2 linked regions of the Rhizobium sp. SSA_523 genome follow. The protein of the gene in region 2 interacts with the protein of the main gene of each other region in a pairwise test. Links are inferred from orthologs where the notes say so. Each region holds a gene or a part of one and is shown on either strand. Other genes may lie near its edges. The genes, in order: QTJ18_RS09150 and QTJ18_RS13500.

Region 1 (3,154 bases), 870 kb from region 2 along the record:
GCACGAGACGGTCAGTCCCGCCGGCCAGCTTTCCGCCGATGTCTTCGAATACGCGCAACGCAATTACCTAATACCGCGAATCTTGATGGCACGACCATAGGCGTCAGCGACTTAAGGAAACTATAAAAGAAGAGGTCCGGAAGGGGGTGGGAAGGCCGGAAACAGGCCCTCTGCCTGTGCCGGAACGAAGCAATTCCGCTTGTGGTTAACAGGGCGTAAGCAGCGGATTTTCTTCAATTTTCGGCAATTCGTTAAGGATTGGGGCAAAGCCTGTGCAAGAAAAGGCGGCAACCGCTGACGCACTGCCGCATTTATGCTTAACGGCGAATGCTAAAAAGCTCCGGAAAGGGCTGTTTCGGAGAGGATGCGGCGGGTTCGATAAAATTCGAGACAAATTTGCGTCAAATCGCAGCTTTTACCGCAAGGGGACGTTTCGAATGGGCCGCTAGGGTGGTTTCACGTCAAGACCGGCAGACGGAAACTGACGCAGACATAGACGCAGAGACAAGGGCGCCGAAGACAGGCGCTCAAGAGAAGTCGACCGGGACAGGTGAACGAAGATGTGGTTCCTGATCAAGACGACACTGGTATTTGGAGCAGGCCTTGTTGCGCTGTCCTATTTCAGCCAGGCGCCGCAGGCGACCGCGGAGGGAGAGGCACATCCGCTGCAGCTGACCGACGCGCTGTCGGCCGCGGCCGGAGCCTATTCCTATGTCAGCGGTCTGTGCGCCGAAAAGCCGGATGTCTGTGAGACCGGAGCCGAAACCTTCACCGCACTTGCCATCCGGGCCAGGGAAGGCGCACGCGTCGCCTATGACTTCCTCGACACGCAGTTTCCTTCCTCGGCAACCTCCTCTGGGGCCGCCTCTGAAAATGGTGCGGCCAGACAGCCGGCGCCCGCCGCTTCGCTTGCACAAGACCGGATGGCCGTGCCGAAGATCACCGTCGTCAGCGCGGCCGATGCACCCGCCACCCTTCAACCCTTTCCGCCCAAGCCGTCCCAGGCTCGCGTGACCGGCGCCATTGCAGCCGCCGACGGCGTGGTGACCGGCACCGTTCCTTTGCCCAGCCCCCGGCCGGACACCCGCTGAAACTGCGCAAGCCCGCTGAAACTGCGAATCTCGCAAGGCCAGCTGGAAGACCTTCCCTTTCGTTGACACCCCACTTGCGCCGAGATCCCTCGACGCCTGATCTGCCCAACTCAATCAGCGCCTGCTGACGCCGCGTGACCCTGTCATGCGGCGTTTTTTTTCGTTTTCGCCGCGGCCGGAGGTGCCTATATAGAGCGGAGACAAAGGATAAGACATGAGCAGCATCGACCAGATCATCGACGATTTCGCCTTCCTGGACGACTGGGAGGACCGCTACCGCTATGTGATCGAGCTGGGCAAGGCGCTACCGGAGCTGGCGGCGGATAAGCGCACGGCGGAAAACAAGGTGAATGGCTGCGCCAGCCAGGTCTGGCTGGTCTCCCATCGGCAGGCGGGCGGCGATGGCGCGGATCCGGTGCTGACCTTCGAGGGCGATTCCGATGCGCATATCGTGCGCGGCCTGGTGGCGATCGTCCTGGCGGCGGTGTCCGGCAAGCATGCCTCCGACATTGCCGATATGGACATTATCGGCATTTTCGACCGGATCGGACTGGTGGAAAACCTCTCCTCGCAGCGCGCCAACGGCCTTCGCTCAATGATCAAGCGCATCCGCGAAGAGGCCGCGACGATCGCCACGGCATCCTGACGCGGAATCGCATGGACGGATCCCCATGATCAGGGGTCCCGCCCCGCATCAGCGCTTCAGGCTGCCCAATATCCCGCGCACCAAAGCACGGCCGATCTGGTTGGCGACCGAGCTTGCGACGGAGCGGGCCGCGCTTTTCATGGCCGCCTCGATCACCGTTTCCCGCTGATAGCCGGATGCCCGGCCGCCGGAGGTGGAGCGCCGCTTCGGCCGGTCGGTGCCGAGCGCCTCCTCCACCGCATCGCCGAAACCCGGCAGCGACCAGCGCCCGGCCGCGCTGTCGCGGGTCTCGTCTTCCCCGCTCTCTCCCTGCCGGTTGCCGCCCTCCGGGCGGCCGTCATTTCCGGCGTTCCGCCCATCCGGGGGCGAGGCGGGATCGAGCCGCGCCCGCTCCGGCACGGGCGCCCCGGCGGCCTTTTCGGCGCGCGCGGTCAGGATCTCGAAGGCCGATTCGCGGTCGAGATCCTTGTCATATTGTCCTGCCACCGGGCTCTCTGCGATGATCTGGCGGCGTTCCTCGTCGCTCAGCGGCCCTATGCGCGCCGAAGGCGGCCGGATCAGCGTACGCTCGACCATGGATGGCGCACCCTTGCCCTCCAGCGTGGAGACGAGCGCCTCGCCGGTGCCGAGCTGGGTGATCACCTCGTCCGTCTTGAAATCCGGATTGGGGCGGAAAGTATCGGCCGCCGTCTTCACCGCCTTCTGCTCGCGCGGGGTATAGGCGCGCAGGGCATGCTGCACGCGATTGCCGAGCTGCGCGAGCACCGTTTCCGGCACGTCGAGCGGGTTCTGGGTGATGAAATAGACACCGACGCCCTTGGAGCGGATCAGCCGCACCACCTGTTCCACCCGTTCCAAAAGCACTTTCGGCGCTTCCGAGAAGAGCAGATGCGCCTCGTCGAAGAAGAAGACCAGCCGCGGCTTTTCCGGATCGCCCACTTCCGGCAATTCCTCGAAAAGTTCCGACAGCAGCCAGAGCAGGAATGTGGCGTAGAGCCTGGGATTCATCATCAGCCGGTCGGCAGCCAGAACCGATACGACGCCGCGTCCGTCCTGGGTGGTGCGCATGATATCGGTGATTCTCAGCGCCGGCTCGCCGAAGAAATGCTCGGCGCCCTGCTGTTCCAGCACCAGCAGACCCCGCTGCAGCGACCCGATGGAAGCCTTGGAGACAAAGCCGTAGCGCTTGGAAATCTCGCCGGCATGATCGGCCATATAGGTCAGCAGCGCCTGCAGGTCCTTCAGGTCGAGCAGGGCCAGCCCGCCCTCGTCGGCAATCTTGAAGGCGATGTTGAGGACGCCTTCCTGCGCATCCGTGGCATCCATCAGCCGCGCCAGGAGAAGCGGGCCCATTTCGGCGATGGTGGAGCGGACGCGATGGCCTTTTTCGCCATAGAGATCCCAGAAGATGGTGGGG
Region 2 (3,106 bases):
GGAGCCGGTAAGCCAAGCCTCACGCCGATGTGGTTTGGGCAGCCCGTTCACGCGCCAGCGCCGCCAGATCAGCCGGCTTCAATTCAACCGATTCGCCGCATCCGCAAGCGGAGGTCTGGTTCGGATTGACGAAGGTAAAGCCTGAGCGCATCTTGGTCACTTCGAAATCCATCTGCGTCCCGAGCAGATAGAGCACGGCCGAGGGCTCCACCCAGACTTTCGCGCCCGCATGCTCGACCAGGTCGTCCTTGGGATTGGGTTCGGTCACCAGATCAATGGTATATTCCATGCCGGCGCATCCGCCCTTCTTGATGCCGACGCGGACACCCTTGGCATCGGGACCGGATTTGTCGACGATCGCCGTCACGCGCGCGGCGGCGGCATCGGTCATGGTCATCACTGCAAAGCCCATTGGCGCATTCTCCATCACACAGCCGGATTCAAGGTCCGGAGGTCTTGTCTTCCAATGTAGTCCTTCGAGAGGTGCGGATCAATCCATCGCCAGGGAGATCAGTACCAGCCGACGGCCACCTGCGCCTCTTCCGACATGCGCTCCGGCGTCCACGGCGGGTCGAAGGTCATCTCCACCACCACGCCGGACACGCCTTCCACGGCGCCAACGGCGTTTTCCACCCAGCCCGGCATTTCGCCGGCCACCGGGCAGCCGGGCGCGGTCAGGGTCATCACGATTCTGACCTGTCGGTCGTCCTCGATATCGATCTTGTAGATCAGTCCCAGCTCGAAGATATCGGCCGGGATTTCAGGGTCATAGACCGTCTTCAGGGCCGCGACGATATCGTCGGACAGGCGGGCCAGTTCTTCCGGCGGAATCGCCGACTGGATTATACCCTCGCGGGCATCCCATTTCGGTATCGTATCTTCGGTCGACATGGCTTTCGTCCTTCAAGCAAAGAAGTTGCGCGCATAATCCAGCGCATCGGCCAGCGCATCCACTTCGGCGCGCGTGTTGTACATCGCAAAGGATGCACGGCAAGTGGAGGTGACGCCGAAGCGTTTCAAGAGCGGCATGGCACAATGCGTGCCGGCGCGCACCGCAACGCCTTTCCGGTCGATCACCATGGAAACGTCATGGGCATGGATGCCGGCGAGTTCGAAGGAGAAGATCGCTCCCTTGCCGGGCGCATCGCCGATGATGCGCAGCGCGTTGATCGCCATCAGCCGTTCGCGCGCATAGGCGGTCAGGTCGGCCTCATGCGCCGCAATCTTGTCGCGGCCGATCTTTTCCATGTAATCCAACGCATAACCCAACCCGATGGCCTGGACGATCGGCGGCGTTCCCGCCTCGAAGCGATGCGGCGGATCATTGTAGGTGACCATGTCCTCGGCAACGTCGATGATCATCTCGCCGCCACCCTGGAAGGGGCGCATGGCGAAAAGCCGTTCCTTCTTGCCAAAGAGGACGCCGATGCCCGAGGGACCGTAGAGTTTGTGGCCGGTCATGACATACCAGTCGCAATCGAGATCCTGCACGTCCACCGGCATATGCACGGCGCCCTGGCTGCCGTCGACGAGGACCGGGATGTCGCGCTCATGGGCGAGGCGGCAGATCTCCTTGACCGGCACGACGGTGCCGAGCGCATTGGACATCTGCGTGATCGCCACAAGGCGCGTACGCTCGGTCAGGCATTTCTCGAAGTCCTCGATATGGAACGCGCCCTGGTCATCCACCGGAACGAAGACCAGCTTCACGCCCTGCCGCTCGCGCAGGAAATGCCAGGGCACGATGTTGGAGTGATGCTCCATGATCGACAGGACGATCTCGTCGCCTTCCTTCAGGTGCGGCATGGCAAAGCCATAGGCCACCGTGTTGATGGCCTCGGTCGAATTCTTGGTGAAGACGATATCGTCGATCGACGGCGCGTTCAGGAATTTGCGGACTTTCTCGCGCGCCGCCTCATAGGCTTCCGTCGCGGCATTGGACAAATGGTGCAGGCCGCGATGCACATTGGCATATTCGGCGGAATAGGCATGGCTGATGGCGTCTATGACGCTTTGCGGCTTCTGTGCCGAGGCGCCGTTATCGAGATAGACCAGCGGCTTGCCGTGCACCATGGTCGACAGAATGGGAAAATCGCGACGGATCGCTTCAACGTCATAGGTCATGGGAGACCACTCCAACGGATGAGCATGGAGGCCGCTTGGGCCCTGGGCGGGAGGGCATGACCTGCCCTCCCCGTAACGCGGCGATCAGGCGTGACCCTCGAGCCAGCGCGAGATGACGCCTTCCAGCGCCTCGACCAGCGCCTCGTCGTCCAGTTCCTCGACGATCTCGGCAACGAAGGCATTCACCAGCATGGCACGGGCCCGGCTGCGCGGGATCCCGCGGGCCATCATGTAGTAGAGATGGTTGTCGTCGATATCGGCAACCGTCGCGCCATGTCCGCACTGCACGTCGTCCGCAAAGATCTCAAGCTCCGGCTTGGCCGCGAACTCGGCATCGTCCGACATCAGAAGCGTATTGCAGGCCATGCGTGCATCCGTCTTCTGTGCATCCAGCGCCACCTTGATCATGCCCTGGAAGACGCCCCGCGCCCTGTCGAACACGACATTGCGGAAGATCTCTGTCGAGGTCGTGTTCGGCACATTATGGCCGAGCACCAATGTCACGTCGGTATGCGTGTCGCCGCCGAGGAGATTGACGCCGCGCAATTGCAGATCCGATCCCTCTCCCGCCACGTCGATGCGCAATTCCTGACGGACCAGCTTGCCGCCGGCATTGATCACATAGAGGCGCAGCTTCGCATTCTCGCCGACCCGCACGCGCATCTGGCCAAGATGGGTATCCGCAGCGCCCTGCTCCTGCAGGATGATCCAGGTGACGTCCGCACCGTCCTCCAGAGAAATATCGCTGACGGAGGTGACGAAGGCCTGGCCCTCGCCGCTCGGCAGGTGCCGCTCGATGACGGTGGCCGTCGAGTGTCGACCGAAACTGACCGGGAAGCGCGTATGGATCTGGCCCGCACCGTGGAGCGCCTGGATCTCGATCGGCGCATCCAGCACGGCCCCTTCGGGAACTTCCAGCACATAGCCGTCCCGCACGAAACTGCCATTGATCTTGCCGATCGTATCGTCGCGGTCGATCACG

The links.
Region 1: the proteins of QTJ18_RS13500 (region 2) and QTJ18_RS09150 interact in binary tests that used the Escherichia coli proteins (3 or more experiments, as listed by UniProt). The link is inferred for Rhizobium sp. SSA_523 from one-to-one orthologs.

What each region holds. Positions count from the first base shown.
Region 1 is NZ_CP129382.1:183,460-186,613, reverse strand. Bases 188-3,021 are described here. They hold QTJ18_RS09150 (SufE family protein), read left to right. Parts: upstream 188-1,305; coding sequence 1,306-1,737; downstream 1,738-3,021. Other genes in these bases: QTJ18_RS09145 (helicase HerA-like C-terminal domain-containing protein), read right to left, coding at 1,786-3,021; QTJ18_RS09155 (DUF5330 domain-containing protein), read left to right, coding at 561-1,091. Also shown: QTJ18_RS09160 (sensor histidine kinase), read right to left, coding at 1-58; more of QTJ18_RS09145, read right to left, coding at 3,022-3,154. UniProt on the Escherichia coli protein: Participates in cysteine desulfuration mediated by SufS. Cysteine desulfuration mobilizes sulfur from L-cysteine to yield L-alanine and constitutes an essential step in sulfur metabolism for biosynthesis of a variety of sulfur-containing biomolecules.
Region 2 is NZ_CP129382.1:1,056,291-1,059,396, forward strand. What follows is about bases 15-2,800. They hold QTJ18_RS13500 (cysteine desulfurase), read right to left. Parts: upstream 2,125-2,800; coding sequence 904-2,124; downstream 15-903. Other genes in these bases: sufA (Fe-S cluster assembly scaffold SufA), read right to left, coding at 20-412; QTJ18_RS13495 (SUF system Fe-S cluster assembly protein), read right to left, coding at 511-891; sufD (Fe-S cluster assembly protein SufD), read right to left, coding at 2,209-2,800. In the rest of the region: more of sufD, read right to left, coding at 2,801-3,106. UniProt on the Escherichia coli protein: Cysteine desulfurases mobilize the sulfur from L-cysteine to yield L-alanine, an essential step in sulfur metabolism for biosynthesis of a variety of sulfur-containing biomolecules.